One region of the Roseovarius sp. E0-M6 genome, then DNA from elsewhere that is predicted to be linked to it. Evidence: riboswitches for the same ligand, from Rfam matches in the RefSeq annotation. Region 1 holds a riboswitch; the other holds the start of a gene.
What was found. A riboswitch is a leader RNA that binds a small molecule or an ion and turns the genes downstream of it on or off. The one in region 1 is predicted to bind cobalamin.
Positions count from the first base shown of each region.

Region 2: it holds a riboswitch for cobalamin, as region 1 does, so the genes downstream of both, V8359_RS02235 (hypothetical protein) here and V8359_RS05600 (TonB-dependent receptor plug domain-containing protein) in region 1, are expected to answer to the same signal.

Region 1 covers NZ_JBAPLA010000001.1:1,173,012-1,182,723, reverse strand. The annotation lists gene V8359_RS05615 (NAD(P)/FAD-dependent oxidoreductase) at 1-233, opposite strand, end outside; gene V8359_RS05610 (aspartate aminotransferase family protein) at 383-1,756, shown strand; gene V8359_RS05605 (MFS transporter) at 1,857-3,143, opposite strand; cobalamin riboswitch at 3,535-3,748, shown strand; gene V8359_RS05600 (TonB-dependent receptor plug domain-containing protein) at 3,884-5,704, shown strand; gene V8359_RS05595 (ABC transporter substrate-binding protein) at 5,691-6,560, shown strand; gene V8359_RS05590 (FecCD family ABC transporter permease) at 6,557-7,540, shown strand; gene V8359_RS05585 (ABC transporter ATP-binding protein) at 7,537-8,295, shown strand; gene V8359_RS05580 (adenosylcobinamide amidohydrolase) at 8,292-8,969, shown strand; gene V8359_RS05575 (MotA/TolQ/ExbB proton channel family protein) at 8,982-9,644, shown strand; gene V8359_RS05570 (ExbD/TolR family protein) at 9,644-9,712, shown strand, end outside.
Region 2 covers NZ_JBAPLA010000001.1:432,807-439,126, reverse strand. The annotation lists gene V8359_RS02245 (trimethylamine methyltransferase family protein) at 1-1,412, shown strand, start outside; gene V8359_RS02240 (TetR/AcrR family transcriptional regulator) at 1,440-2,126, shown strand; gene V8359_RS02235 (hypothetical protein) at 2,155-2,424, opposite strand; cobalamin riboswitch at 2,530-2,728, opposite strand; gene V8359_RS02230 (ATP-dependent helicase) at 2,814-5,165, opposite strand; gene V8359_RS02225 (permease) at 5,242-6,273, opposite strand.

The DNA.
Region 1 (9,712 bases):
GTGCTGCACCCGTGCCCCGGTGCGTCCTTGTCCAGAACAAGAGTATCACGACCGGCGCCAGCAGTTTCTATCGCGGCGTTGAGGCCGGTATAACCGGACCCCACGATCAGCACGTCTGTCTCCTGCGCAAGCGGGCTCGCGTCCGTGGTTTCCGCTGGCGCGGCCTCGTGCCAATAGGGGGCCGCCGTCCAGTCGGGAAGCCAGATCGACGCATCCGTGGCGGGGTCGGACATTATTATTTCCTATGATTGCGAATATACGTGACCGTAGGGCGGCACCGCGCGGTTGACAATGGCACGCGTGACCCTGTGCGCAGGGGTGGCAGTGGGACTTTAAATCGGCTAGGGCTTGGCGATAATCACGGTCAGGCGGAGAATGTGACATGCTGAAAAACGATCAACTTGAACAGTGGGACCGCGAGGCGTTTTTTCACCCTTCGACCCATCTGGCACAGCACGCGCGTGGGGAAAGCGCGGCGCGGATCATCCGCACCGCCAGCGGCGCGCATATCGAGGATCGCGATGGCACCAAACTTCTGGATGCGTTCGCGGGGCTTTATTGTGTCAACGTGGGATATGGCCGCGAGGAGATCGCAGATGCGATTGCCGCGCAGGCGCGTGAACTGGCCTATTACCATTCGTATGTCGGCCATGGCACCGAGGCGAGCATCACTCTGGCCAAGATGATCCTCGACCGCGCGCCGCAAGGGATGTCCAAGGTGTATTTCGGCCTTGGCGGGTCCGATGCGAACGAGACGAACGTGAAGCTTGTCTGGTATTACAACAACATTCTGGGCCGCCCGGAGAAGAAGAAGATCATCTCGCGCTGGCGGGGCTATCACGGGTCGGGTCTTGTCACAGGGTCGCTGACCGGGCTCGAGCTTTTCCACAAGAAGTTCGACCTGCCGGTCGAGCAGGTGCTCCACACCGAAGCGCCGTATTATTTCCGCCGCAACGATCTGGATCAGACGGAGGAAGAGTTCGTCGCCCATTGCGTCTCCGAACTTGAGGCGATGATCGAGCGAGAGGGCGCGGACACCATCGCTGCCTTCGTGGCCGAGCCGGTTCTGGGTACCGGGGGCATCGTGCCGCCGCCCGAAGGCTATTGGGCCGCAATTCAGTCGGTTCTGAAAAAGCATGACATCCTGCTTATCGCCGACGAGGTGGTCACGGGGTTTGGCCGGCTTGGCACGATGTTCGGGTCGGACCATTACGGGATCGCGCCCGACATCATCACCATCGCCAAGGGCCTCACCTCGGCCTATGCGCCGCTTTCGGGGTCGATCGTGGGCGACAAGGTCTGGAAAGTGCTTGAGCAGGGCACGGATGAAAACGGCCCCATCGGGCATGGCTGGACCTATTCGGCGCACCCCATCGGCGCGGCGGCGGGGGTGGCGAACCTGCGGCTGATCGACGAGTTGAACCTTGTGCAGAATGCCGGTGAGGTGGGCGCCTATCTCAATGCCGAGATGCAGAGCGCGCTGGGGGACCATGCCCATGTCGGCGACGTGCGCGGCGAAGGGATGCTTTGCGCGGTTGAATTCGTCAAGGACCGCAACGATCGCGTATTCTTTGATCCGTCGCAGAAGATCGGTCCGCAGGTGTCGGCAAAGCTTCTGGAGCAGGACAACGTGATCGCACGGGCGATGCCGCAGGGGGATATCCTTGGGTTCGCACCTCCCTTCTGCCTGACCAAGGAGGAGGCCGATACGGTGGTCGCCGCCACAAAGCGCGCCGTCGAGACTGTTCTCGGCTGAGCCTGCCCGATAGATCCGAACCAATGACAAGGGCCGGAGCGATCCGGCCCTTTTGCGTGTCGGCGGCCGCGCGACGGGCGCAGGCCCGCGCCGCCATAGGTCAGCTTTGGTCAGACCCGGACGATGACGCGGCCTCTTCGTTGCGCTCGGCTTCGGCCTGTTCGGCGGCCCATTCGCCCGCGGCCTCAACGGCCACGGTCGAGGCGGTGGGCAGCATGTTCAGGTAGCTTTCCGTCTCCTCGACGGGCACCGTCGCGCGTTGCGTCATCCGGTAAAGCGCATAAATCGCGATCACGGCGAATGTCGTGCCAAGCGTCAGCCAAAACGCATGAGGGTTGCGCCATTGCATCGTCCAACCGGTCACGAGCGGGCCCACGATGGCCCCCAAGCCAAAGGTAAAGACAAGGCCACCCGATGCGGCGGGCATGTCCTCGGCCGAGAGGGAGTCGTTCGTGTAGGCCAGAAACAGCGCATAAAGCGGCGTCGTGACCCCACCGGCAAAGAAGGCGGCGGCCATCAGGGCCCATAGCCCATCGCCGCTGATCCATCCTATGGCGCAGGAGACCGCGCCCAGCGTGGCCGCCCCGAAGATCAGCTTACGGCGATCCATCCGGTCCGACAGCCATCCGATCGGGTATTGCAGAAGCAGTGCCCCGGCAAACAGCATCGCGACGAACAAGGCGATTTGCGATGCTGTAAGCCCGATCTGACTGCCGAATACTGCGCCCATGCCGGATTGTGTCGCGTAGACGCTTCCCAACAGAAAAATCCCGACCGTGCCAAGTGGCGAGCCCACGAAGAGATTCTTCAGCGACATCGGGCGCGCGACTTCGACGATCGGCACCGGCGTGACCGACAACAGGATCGGCGCGAACGAAATCGACACCAGTATCGAGGCCGCGATGAACAGCGCCGACGTTGCGGCATCGCCCAGCGTCAAGAGCCCTTGTGCCCCGATGATCCCGAGCGTCTGCGCGATCATGTAGGCCGAGAGCACCTTGCCGCGCGTTTCATTTGTGGAGGCGTCATTGAGCCAGCTTTCGGCCGTGACATAGATGCCCGACATGCAGAAGCCGACAAGTATCCTGAGCAAGGTCCATGCCCATGGCTCGGTCAGGAGCGGCAGTGCGATCAGGCCCGCCGACATGAAGCTGCCGAGCGCGGCGAAGACACGCACATGTCCGACACGCTGTATCAAAACCGGAGTAAAGCGCGCGCCCGACAGGAAGCCCAGAAAATACCCCGACGTGACAACAGCCAGCTCAGATGCCGAAAACCCCTCGATCCCGCCGCGCAGGCCGATCAGGGTAAAATGCATGCCATTTCCCAGCATGATAAGCACGATGCCGAGAAGAAGAGCCCAAACTCCGGATAACAACTTGATCATGAAAGGCCCGCCTTTGCGAGGTTCCTGTGGTCACTGGATCGGTGCAAGCTCTGCGCACATGCTGCACTGCAGTATACGGATTCGCACATGGACAAGATACATTTTGCGACACCACGCAGCCCATACCGTCAATGATCTTATTAGATGCGTAGAAACTGTGCAGAGTGGACCGTTCCTGCCTGTTTTGCGCCCCTTCTTGCAGTGACCGGGGGCGAATGCGGCATTGAAGGAGAGCGTGGCGCGAAGGTGAAACCACCGCACCCGATACCGGCCTTTCAGGCGTATCGGCCTTGCCATGACGCGCGGAACAAATCGGCGTTCATCCGGGACCGGGGCCTATCGTAGGAGCCATATGACCCGAATTTTCTCTTTCCTCGTGACAGGACTCGCGCTAAAGCCGGGGAGCTTCGGTCCGGGCGCATATGTCCGGGTAATAGGGAACGCGGTGCGGTGCATGCAAATGCGCCAATTCCGCGACTGCCCCCGCAACTGTAGGCGGTGAGCGAAGCCGGATGTATGTCACTGCCGCGTCTTGGGCGTGGTGGGAAGACCCGGCCAAGCGTTGACCCGCAAGTCAGGAGACCTGCCGAGGTGATCACCCTATCCGGGCGCGGGGCGCGCCGTGGATAACGGACCTTTCCGTAGTGGTGGCAATCGCACCGTCTGCGGGAGCCCTGAATCCTTTCCGCAGATATACACAAGTCAATCGCCCGCGCGGCGATCGGAAGGGACTACAGGACATGACACGCAAGACATTTGCGGCCCTCATGGGCACAACAGCCATCACATTCATGCAGCCGGCAACGGCACAAGAGGCATTCGACCTTGATACGATCGTCGTGTCGGGAAGCCTTTCGCCCATCGAAGCCGAGCGCAGCGGCGCATCGGTCAATGTGGTCGACGCCGAGAAACTGAGCACCACGGACACGACCGTGATTGACCGGCTTGACCGGTTGCCGGGCGTCAGCTCGACCGCGAATGGCGGGTTGGGCGCGTCCAGCAACATCCAGATTCGCGGCCTGCCGGCCCGCTATGTCAGTGTGCGGGTCAATGGCATCGACGTGGCGAACCCTTCGGGCGTGCAGAACCAGTTCAATTTCGGCGGGCTCACGCCCTCGGGGATCAGCCGCATCGAGGTGCTCAAGGGCTCGCAATCCGCGCTTTACGGTTCCGAAGCCATAGCCGGGCTGATCGACATCACCAGCTATCGCCCGCAAGAGCTTGGCTTTTCCGGGGACTTCACGGCCGAAGCCGGAGGCAACGAGACGTATCAGGGCACGCTCAACATGGGCGTCAAGAGTGTGCGGGGCGAGATTGCGCTGACCTACGGGCGCACCACCTCAGAAGGAATTTCGGCACGGGCGGGAGACCCGGAAAAAGACGGCTTCGAACAGGATACGCTCATCCTTTATGGCGAATATGACCTGAGCGACAACGTGACATTGGGCGCCACAGCTTTCTATCGCGACGGGTCGGTTGAGATTGACCGCTCTGCGACCAACAACAGCGGCGAGGTCGATACCGAGGAAACCGGATATCGCGTCTTTGGCGAGGTCCGCACCGGACCGGTCACCCATACCCTGAGCTTTGCGTTTTTTGATATCGCACGCCGTGATCCGGGCGGCTTTACCCCCCGTTTTGACGGAGAACGCCGCCAATTCTCATATCTGGGCAGCTATGAGATCAGCCCGACGACCACCTTCAACTTCGGGTTCGACCGGACCGAGGAAGAGTTTCAGGCCGGGGCCGTGGGCGATAACGACACAAATTCGGTGCAGGCCGAACTTCTGTTCAGCCCTTCGGATGCGTTGGATGTTTCGGCCGCGATACGCCATGACGACGAATCCGATTTCGGCGGCAAGACGACGGGCCGTATCGCCGCTGTGTGGCGCCCGGTTCAGGATCTCGCCTTTCGCGCGGTGGCCGGAACAGGGTTTCGCGCGCCTTCGCTTTTTGAGCGGTTCAGCGGATTTGGCGATCCTACCCTGGAACCCGAAGAGAGCATCAGCTACGAGTTGGGCGTCGAAAAACGCTTTGGCGACGCGGGCTTTGTCAAGGCAACCCTGTTTCACACCGAAATCGACGATCTGATCCAGTTCGACACGACCGCCGTGGCCTGTGGCAGCGGTTTCGGCTGCTATAATCAGGTGCCGGGCACGACCACGTCCAAAGGGATCGAGCTTTCGGGGGAATATGCTCTGAACGGCGCAGTCACGGTCTATGGCAACTATACCTATACCGATGCTGAAACGAACGGTGCGCGCCTGACGCGGACGCCCAAGCATGATGTCACGCTGGGCATCACGGGTGAGATCGGTGAGCGCGTCACAGCCGAGGCCGATATCCGTCACGTCGCTGATATCGTGCCAAGCGCCTTTGCCCCCGCCAACAACAAGGTCGGGGACTATACACTGGTCGGGGCGGGTGTGACCTTCGCCGTGACCGACCGGGCCGAGGCCTATCTGCGTGTCGAGAACCTCTTTGACGAGGATTACGAGACGGCCGGCGGGTTCAACACACCGGGGCGCACAGCGTTCGTCGGGGTCCGTGCGTCCTTCTGAGATCATAGGCCGTTTCGCGGCGCTGGCCTTGGTGGCCGGTGCCGCGACAGGCTATGCGGCAGATGCCGCAGCCGGGACGCCCGAGCGCGTGGTGTCGATGAATCTTTGCACAGATCAGCTTGCCATGATGCTGGCGGCAGAGGGTCAGCTTTATTCGATCTCGGACATCGCGCAGGATCCGCTGATGTCCCCCATGGTCGAGGAGGCGCGCGCCTATCGCGTCAATCATGGACTGGCCGAAGAAATCTACCTGATGCAGCCCGACCTTGTGCTGGCCGGACAATATACCAATCTTGCAACTGTTGAAATGCTGCGCCGCTTGGGGATCCCGGTGGCGATTTTCGACACGACCAGAGGTCTGGACCAAGTGGCGGCGCGGATCGCCAAGATGGGATCGGTGCTGGGCCGTGAGGACGCGGCGCAGACCATGATCGACGAGTTCGAGTCCCGTCTGACCGAACTTCGGGCTGGGGATGGCCCGCGTCCCGAAGCGGTGCTCTATTATGCCAATGGGTATACCTTGGGCGGTCAGACGCTGGCGGGCGATATCCTTGAGGCGGCGGGATTTGAAAATGCCGCTCTGCGTGCCGGCTATGCGTCGGGCGCGCGGATGCCGCTTGAGGTTTTGGCGGCGCTTGACCCCGATATCGTGATCACCGCGCAAAAATATCCCGGCGCGTCGCGGTCGGAAGCCATTCTGCAACATCCTGTGGTCAAGGAGTTGCGCGGCGCAAACGGCACGGCGGCGATGACTGACAGTGATTGGGTCTGCGGCACGCCGTTCGTGTTGCGCGCGATCGAGGAACTGGCTCAAGCACGCAACGCGCTCGGCCCGCTCAAGGGCACGGACGAATGACGCGGGTCTTGGTCCCTCTTGCGTGTGTCGTGGCGCTTCTTTTTGCGGGCTCGCTCATGGTGGGGCCGGCGCAGGTGGGTTGGGCCGAGAGCCTGCGCGCTCTTATGGGCGGGGGCGAGGGGCCTTTGCCGATGATCATGCGTGAAATCCGCCTGCCGCGCGCCATCCTTGCGGTGCTGATCGGGGGCAGTCTTGGCCTTGCCGGGGCGGCAATGCAGGGGTATCTGCGCAACCCGCTGGCCGAACCGGGGCTGATTGGCGTGTCGGGGTCGGCCGCTTTCGGTGCTGTTCTGGCGCTTCAGACGGGGTTTGCGGCGATGTTCGCGCTTGCCCTGCCTTTGGCGGCGCTTGCCGGTGCGCTGGCGGCGGTCCTGCTGATCCTTGCGCTTGCGGGACCGCGCGGCACCTCGCTTACGCTGATCCTTGCCGGAATCGCGATTTCGGCGCTGGCCGCCGCGTTCACGTCCCTGGTGCTGAACCTGTCGCCAAACCCCTTCGCCGCGAGCGAAATCGTGTTCTGGATGATGGGGTCGCTCGCCGACAGGTCCATGACCCATGTTTGGATCATTCTGCCGTTCATGGGGATGGGCCTTGGGCTTCTGATGGCACTTGGCCGGGGGCTGGATGCGTTGACACTGGGCGAGGACGCGGCGGAAGCGATGGGGATTAACCTCATGCGGCTGCGGCTCATGCTGATTGTCGGCACGGCCTGTGTGGTGGGGGCGGGCACTGCGGTGGCGGGCGCTATTGGTTTTGTTGGGTTGGTGGTTCCGCATCTTCTGCGGCCGCTGGTGGGTGCGCGGCCTTCGCGCCTTCTCTGGGCGTCGGCCCTTGGCGGTGCGGTCATGTTGTTGGCGGCTGATATCGCGGTTCGACTTATCCTGCCCGAACGGGACCTGAAGCTTGGAGTGCTGACAGCCATCATCGGTGCGCCGCTTTTCCTGCATCTGATCGTCAAGACGCGGAGGGCCCGGATATGAGCCTTCTGACGCTTGAGACGCTTTCGGTCACGCGGGGAGGGCGGAACGTGTTCCACGACATCTCCTTGCAATTGAACGAGGGTGAGGTGATCGGCTTGATCGGTCCCAATGGCGCGGGCAAGACGACACTGATGCGGGCGGCCTTGGGTTTGTTGCCGCACGGGGGGCGCAGCTCGCTTGCGGAGCTGTCTGCGACCGACCGCGCGCGCAGCGTCGCGTGGATGCCGCAATCGCGTGAGATCGCCTGGCCGGTGAGTGTCGAAACCGTGGTGACGCTTGGCCGTTTGCCGCATCTTGGTGCCGGTCAACGCCCGGGCCCGGCGGATCGCGCGGCCATAGACAGGGCCATTGTGGGGATGGAGCTATCTCATCTGCGAACCCGGCCCGCGACCGAACTTTCGGGGGGCGAACAGACGCGCGTCCTGATTGCCCGTGCGCTGGCGCAGGGCACGCCGCTTCTTATGGCGGATGAACCGATCGCGGGCCTTGATCCGGCGCATCAGATCGCCACGATGCAGACATTCGTCGCCCTCGCCGGGCAGGGGCGATCCGTGCTTGTTTCGCTGCACGATCTGGGCCTTGCGGTGCGTCATTGCACCCGGCTTCTATTGCTGAGCGAGGGGCGGCTTGTCGCGGATGGTCCGCCGGCCGAGGTCATGACGCCTGAGCGGATCGCGGAGGTCTTCGGAATCAGCGCATGGTACCGAGAGACGGAACACGGCCCTGTTTATCAGCCACTGGAGGTGCTGAGATGAAAGGCGTGTCGCTGAATCGGCCATGGTTGGACTTTGATCTTGGGTCCGAGATGCGCGTTCTGAGCTGGGCGATCAATCGGCCCGGTTTCGCCGATGCGCGCCGTATCGTCTGGCGTGAGGTGCGCAATGCCGATCTGCCGGTAGACCTGGATGTGACGCGCTGGTTCGCACAGGAGCTTGAGGCGCGGAATGCCTCGGATGCGGTGGCGTTTCTCACGTCGCGCGACGTAAGCCGGTATCATGTCGCGCAGGCGACGGCCGCGGCGACGCGGGCAGATGTGGTCACCACCGTTGGGCTTTCCAATGCCGAGCGGGTGGGCGCGCGGATGGACCGCACGGGGCAGGACTGGGGCACGATCAATGTGGCGATCCGGCTTAACCGGCGGCTGACCGATGCGGCGTTGCTCGAGGCGATGAGTATCGCGGTCGAGGCCCGCACCGCGGCGGTGATGGATGCGGACCTGCCGTTGCCGACCGGCGTGGCAACCGGGACCGGGACAGACTGTGTCGCGATCGCGGCACGCCCGGGATTGGCCGCTTATGCCGGGTTGCACACGGATATCGGTGAGGCGGTGGGGCGGGCCGTCTATGACGCAGTTTTCGAGGGCGCGCGCGATTGGCTGACCACCGTAAGGGCCGCGCCGCAACTGACCGGTCCGGCCGGACGGAACTGAGGGAGAGACACGATGGATACCAATGGTCTGATCGACTTTCTGGCACGCGGGGGGCCCGCGCTCTGGCTGATCGCGGTTCTGTCGGTGGTGACCCTTGCCCTGATCCTGTGGAAGGTGTGGCGCTTTGTGGTGACTGGCGCGTGGGCCGGGCAGGCGACAGGCCGCGCGGTGACGATGTGGAAGGCCGGGCAGCACGCCGAGGCGTGCGACCTGCTGGATGGTCGGCGGGGTTTGCGGGCGCGGTTGGCTTTGGCGGCGATGCGCAACCGGTCTGATACCGCACTTGGCTCCGCTGCGGCGCGAGAAGAGACCGAGCGCGAGGCAAAGCGCATCCTCAACGAGGCGCGGGGCGGCCTTCGGGCGCTTGAGCTCATCGCCACAATCGCGCCGCTTATCGGACTTCTGGGCACGGTTCTGGGCATGATCGAGGCCTTTCAGGCGCTTGAGGAAAGCGGTAACAGTGCCGATCCCGCGATCCTTGCCGGGGGTATCTGGGAGGCGCTTCTGACGACGGCGGCAGGTATGGCTGTGGCAATCCCCGCCTCGATGGCGCTGAGTTGGTTCGAAAGCGTGGTGGAGCGCGCGCAGGCCGACATGGAGGACGCGGCGACGCAGGTCTTCACGGCGCCCGGTATTCCCGAAGCCGGCTCACAGAAAGCGGGGCGTCGCGGCTGATGTTCAGCTTTGCCGCATATCGCCCGCGCAGGCGGCCGGGGCTGACACCGCTGATTGACGTGGTGTTC
Region 2 (6,320 bases), 740 kb from region 1:
GGATCGAGGCGATGCACGAGGCCGCGCTCGATGTGCTCGAACGGCTCGGAATCAAGGTGCTACTCCCCGAGGCCCGGACGATTCTCGCCCGCGCCGGGGCGCATGTCGATGAAGATAGCGAAATGGTCTATCTGGGCCGCGACATCGTCGAGGCGGCGCTTGCCATCGCGCCCCGCAGCATCACATGCCGCGCCGCCAGCCGCGACCGTGACCTCACGCTCGAACTGGGCCGCATGGTGTTTCAGCCGGGCGCAGGCGCCCCCCACGCGACCGACCTCACCCGTGGCCGACGCCCCGGCACGGAAACCGATTTCCGGGAGTTGCTGAAGCTCACACAGGCGTTCGATGTCCTGCACATGATCCCGCCCCTGATCGAGCCGCAGGACGTGCCGATACATCTGCGCCACTACGCCACGCTGGACGCGCAATTCTCGCTGACCGACAAGCTCCCCTTCGTCTTCTCGCGCGGCACGCCGCAGGTCAGGCAAAGCTTTGAACTCCTTCAGGACTTCCGCGGTCTCAGCGATGATGAATTTACCGCAGAGTCGCATTGTTACACGATCATCAACACCAATTCCCCGCGCACGCTCGACATCCCTATGGCGCAGGGGCTGATCGATTTCGCGCGCGCGGGGCAGGTCTCGATCGTGACGCCTTTCACGCTGATGGGGGCCATGGCACCGATCACCGTGGCGGGCGCGATCACCCTCAGTCATGCCGAAGCACTGGCCGCGATCACCCTCACGCAATTGGCCCGCCCCGGCGCGCCGGTCTGCTATGGCACCTTCACCTCGAACGTGGACATGAAGTCGGGCGCCCCGGCCTTTGGCACGCCCGAGCATTTCCGCGCCTCGCTCGCGGCGGGGCAACTGGCGCGCAAGCTGGGGCTGCCGTGGCGCTGCGCCTCCGGGTCCGCCGCCAACATCAACGATGCGCAGGCCGCGAATGAAACCCAGTTCGGCAATTGGGGGTGCTTCCTTGCCGGGGCCACCGTGGTGGTCCACTCCGCCGGCTGGCTCGAAGGCGGGCTCACCGTCTCCTACGAAAAGCTCATCACCGATCTCGAAGTGCTCCAGATGGTCGCCGAGCTTTGCGCCGGAGCCCAAGCCGGCGACGCGGAAATCGGCCTGGACGCATTGGCCGAGGTTAAGCCCGGCGGCCATTTCTTCGGTGCGGCGCATACGATGGAGCGTTATCAGACCGAATTCTACGAACCGCTCATCGGGGATTTGTCGAATTTCGGCACATGGACCGAACGCGGCGCGCTCGATGCGTCGGCCCGCGCCACCGCCAAGTGGCAAGAGATCGTGCATGCGGCCCCCGACCCGATCTGCGATCCCGACCGGCTGGAAGCGTTCCGCGACCGCGTGGCGCGGCTTACCCGTGCGGGCGGCGCCGCGCCCGAAAGTTGAACCTTTCGACGTGGGGTGCATCCCGATATGACGCACCGACGCGATACCGACGTGGATACCGACGTGGATACCGACAGCGAAAATGCCCCCGACACCGGCCCCGCGCCCCACGCCAAGGTCAGCCGTCAGGACTGGCTTGATGCGGCGCGAAAGGTGCTGATCGAGGACGGCGTGAGCGAGGTCAAGATCCTCACGCTCGGCCGTCGGCTCGGCGTCTCGCGCTCCAGCTTCTACTGGTATTTCATCTCCCGTCAGGATCTGCTCGACGCGCTTCTGGCAGACTGGGAATCCGCCACCACGGCCCAGCTCGTGGCGCATTGCGACTTGCCCGCCGCCGCCATCACGCAAGCGGTGGCTCAGTTTTTCAGATGCTTTATTAACCCATTGCTTTTTCAACAGAAACTTGACTTCGCTATTCGCGAGTGGTCACGCCGCGATGCCACCGTTCACGCCAAGATGGCCGCGAATGACGCGATCCGTCAGGCCGCGATCCAGTCCATGTTCGAGCGCCATGGCTACCCCGCGGACGAGGCCGACATCCGCGCCCGCATCCTGTATTATCAGCAGATTGGCTATTATGCGCTCGATATAGATGAACCGCTGGCCGACCGTCAGGGACGGGTTGCGGGCTATCTCTATGGCTTCACCGGTCGCCATCCGTCACAGGCCGAGGTCGATGAGGCCGTGACCTATGCCGAGAAACATGCGAAATAGCCCTCAACCATCTGCGTTCAAAAGATATTCAGTGAATAGCGCGCATTCGACCCCGGCGTCCGCGCGCTGCTGAAAACGCCCGTGTCGCTTCTCGCAGATACCCTACGAAGGCCTGCGCGGCATCGCTTTCCGCCCGCTGCGCCGCCGGATGCGCAAGCGCGTCGCGCGCCACTTGTGGTGTCACCTGCCCTTCGGCGGCAAACGCCCATTCAAGAAACCCAAGCCGCGCCATGGCCCGCGCCTCTGCACCATGCGCGTCGCTGTCCTCAAGCCCGTTCAGGATACGTGTCATCGTCATGTCTGTCTTCTCCCCGGCCACACCCCGGGCCGGATGGGGCGAGGTGAGATTTGGGGGCTTATGCCTTGATAAGTCTGGCATGTGCCGCCTTATCCGCCCCCCGCGGTTTGACGTTATCCCAAGGCTGGTTTCCGGGCTCGAAGGTTGGCCGATGGCCTGCGACGGGCACCTTCCCGGACCATGCGGTCCAGTGGTCTTACGCCTGTCGCCCCTTCCTACCGTTGCGGGGGCAGCGCCGGGCTTTCACCGGCTTCCCAATTCTCCGGCCCCTTGCGGGGACGGCACCCTGAGGCAATCAGATTAACCGAAGCGCACAACCGCGCAAGTCCTGATTGCGACCATCGAAGGCAATCTTTGCGCCAGATCACACAATATATGGTGGACGACGCTCAAAATGGCACATCATCTACACCTGTGACAAATCGCGCCACCACCTTCTTGGGCCCGGCCTTTTCAAAGGCGATCTCAAGCTTGTCGCCCTCAATACCCTCGACGGTGCCATAGCCGAACTTCTGGTGAAACACCCGTTGGCCGATCGTGTGTGCGCTCACCGCCTGCATGTCGATGACGCTCGATTTCGATTCGCGCGGTTGGCTGATCGGGCGTTCACTCGCCCGCGCCTGAAGCCTGCGCCAGCCGGGTGAATTATAGGCATCGGCCTTGGCCGCGCGCTCATCAAGTCCGCTCGAGGCGCCGCCCATCCCCGCCGCGCCATAGCCACCGCCATAAAGGCCGGGCGGCGTCAGGACTTCGACATGTCCCTCGGGCAGTTCGTCGATGAACCGCGACGGCAGCGCGCTTTGCCATTGGCCAAAGACCCGCCGGTTGCCCGCAAAGGAAATGGTGCAGACCTCTTCGGCCCGCGTGATGCCCACATAGGCAAGACGCCGCTCTTCCTCGACGCCCTTGAGGCCGCTCTCATCCATGCTGCGCTGCGACGGGAAAAGCCCGTCTTCCCATCCCGGCAGGAACACAGCGGGAAATTCCAGACCCTTGGCCGCATGCAGGGTCATGATGCTGACCTTCTCACCGGCCTCGTCGCTCTCGTTGTCCATGACAAGGCTGACATGCTCAAGGAACCCACCAAGGTTTTCAAACCCTTCCAGGGCCTTGACCAGTTCCTTGAGGTTTTCAAGACGACCCGGCGCTTCTGGTGTCTTGTCGTTTTGCCACATCTCGGTGTAGCCGCTTTCGTCAAGGATGATCTCGGCAAGCTCCACATGGCTCAGGCTCTTGTCGCCGGTCATCCGGCCCCAGCGGCTCAGATCCACGACAAGCTTGCCCAGTGCCTGCGCGCCCTTGCCCTTGATCGCACCCTGCTCGACCGCCTGCGCGGCCCCATCCACGAGCGATATTCCGTTGTCACGCGCAATCCGCTGAATCGTCTGTTGCGCCTTGTCGCCAAGGCCGCGTTTGGGCGTGTTCACGATCCGCTCGAACGCCAGATCATCGGCGGGCGAGACGACCAGCCGGAAATAGGCCATCGCATCGCGGATTTCCTTGCGCTCATAAAAACGCGGGCCACCGATCACGCGGTAAGGCATGCCGATGGTCAGGAACCGGTCCTCGAAGGCGCGCATCTGGTGGCTGGCTCGCACGAGGATCGCCATCTCATCCAGCGAAAAGGCCCGCATTCCGCGTGTGCCGCTCTGCATCGCCTCGATCTCTTCACCGATCCAGCGCGCCTCTTCCTCACCGTCCCAATGACCGATCAGGCGCACTTTCTCACCGCCCCGTGCGTCGGTCCAAAGCTCTTTGCCAAGCCGCCCCTTGTTGCCCGCGATCACGCCTCCGGCAGCGGCCAGAATATGTTCGGTCGAGCGGTAATTCTGCTCAAGCCTAACCACATGCGCGCCCGGGAAATCCTTTTCGAACCGCAGGATATTGCCCACCTCGGCGCCGCGCCAGCCATAGATCGATTGATCGTCATCGCCCACACAACAGATGTTCTTGTGGCCCTCCGCAAGCAGACGCAGCCACATGTATTGCGCGACATTCGTATCCTGATATTCGTCCACGAGGATATATCGGAACCAGCGTTGATACTGCTCGAGAACATCCGCATGGGTCTGAAAGATCACCACCATATGCAAAAGCAGATCGCCGAAATCCACCGCGTTCAACTCGCGCAGACGGGCCTGATACAGCCGGTAGAGCCCCGGCGCCTTGCCATCATATGCGCTCGCCTCACTTGCCGGCACCGTCTCGGGTGTCCAGGCCCGGTTTTTCCACTGGTCGATGATTCCCGCCAGTTGCCGCGCGGGCCAGCGTTTGTCGTCAATGCCCGCCGCCTGCACCAGTTGCTTGAGAAGGCGCAGCTGATCGTCGGTGTCCAGAATGGTGAAGTTCGACTTGAGCCCCACAAGCTCGGCATGCCGGCGCAGCAGCTTCACACAGATCGAATGAAACGTGCCGAGCCAGGGCATCCCCTCAACCGCCTCCCCCAGATGGCTTCCGACACGCGATTTCATCTCGCGCGCGGCCTTGTTGGTGAAGGTGACGGCAAGGATTTCGTTGGGCCGCGCCGTGCCGGTGTTCAACAGATGCGCGATCCGGCTGGTCAGCGCCTTGGTCTTGCCCGTACCCGCCCCCGCCAGCATGAGGACAGGGCCCGAAAGTCGCTCGACCGCCTCGCGCTGCTCGGGGTTGAGACCGTCAAGATATGGCATCGGCCGCGCTGCCATCGCGCGGGACGAAAGAGAGGCGCCCTCGAAGGCGTCGGAGTCGCTGAAACTGCTCATGGCGGGGATATTAGTCCGTCATTCAGATGAAATAAAGAGATGTTCCGCGATTGTTCGCATCTTCGCCATCATCCTTTCAAAGCGCCATCACCGCCTCGAACACATAAGCCACGAGCAAAGATCCGCAAACCGCGAGCGCGAGATAAAGCAGGAAGGGCTTAAGCCGCAACACCGGAAAGATCGCCATCGCGCCCCAAATGCTGACCACTCCGCCCGACACGAGAAAACCCATCGCCGCGCCGGGCGACATACCGTGCGCCATGAGCCCCCGCGTGAGCGGCAGCGCGGCGAACCCGTCAAGATAGGCCGGCGCACCCACCGTCACAGCCAACGGAATGGCCCAAGCCGACTGGGCCCCCAGAACCCCGCTCAGCGCGCGCGGATCAAGCCAAAGATGCAAGAGATATTCAGCCGCGAACGCGGGCGAGAGACAAACCAGCATAAGCCGTGTCGTCGCCCAAGTTTGCGCGACAAAGATGCTGCGGCGCTCGGGCGTGCGCCATACCATCGGCATGAAGTCCTGCGGGCCGCAGCCGCTTTGGCGTGCCACCACGGCGCGCACAATTCCGTTGTCACGAAGCGCGAAGCGCGCCCAGGGGGCGCCCCGCATCGCGTGCGTCACCGCCCCGCCCATGAGGCCAAGCGCGAACGCCGCGAGGGTTTTACCCACTGCGAACCCGACCCCGAGCATAGCCACCGTTGTGGCCAGCATCGCAGGGTCGGTCACCGGCGACGACAGCCAGAAGGCCATGACCGGGGCCAGCGGCACGCGTGCCGCCAAAAGCCCCGCCATAAGCGGAAGCACCGTGACCCCGCATACCGGCGTGAGCGCGCCGATGGTCGACGCGGCGACAATGGCCCGACCGGGGCGCGCCGCAAAGATACGGGCCACATGCGCATCCGCGCCGCTCGCGATGATCCACGCGGCCAAAAGAATGCCCGGCACGACAAGCGGCGAAATCACTACGAAACTTTGAAGGATGAAACCCACCATGGCAGTCACGGTGTCCGGCCAAGAAACCAGGGCCGCCAGCAGCAGAACGGCAACGGCGACCCGCCATATCACCGCGCGCGAAAGCCGGATCGACGTTTTGGATGGCTGTGTCACGTATGTGTTCCCCGATCAGATGACAGCTTGCATCCTGACACGCGCCA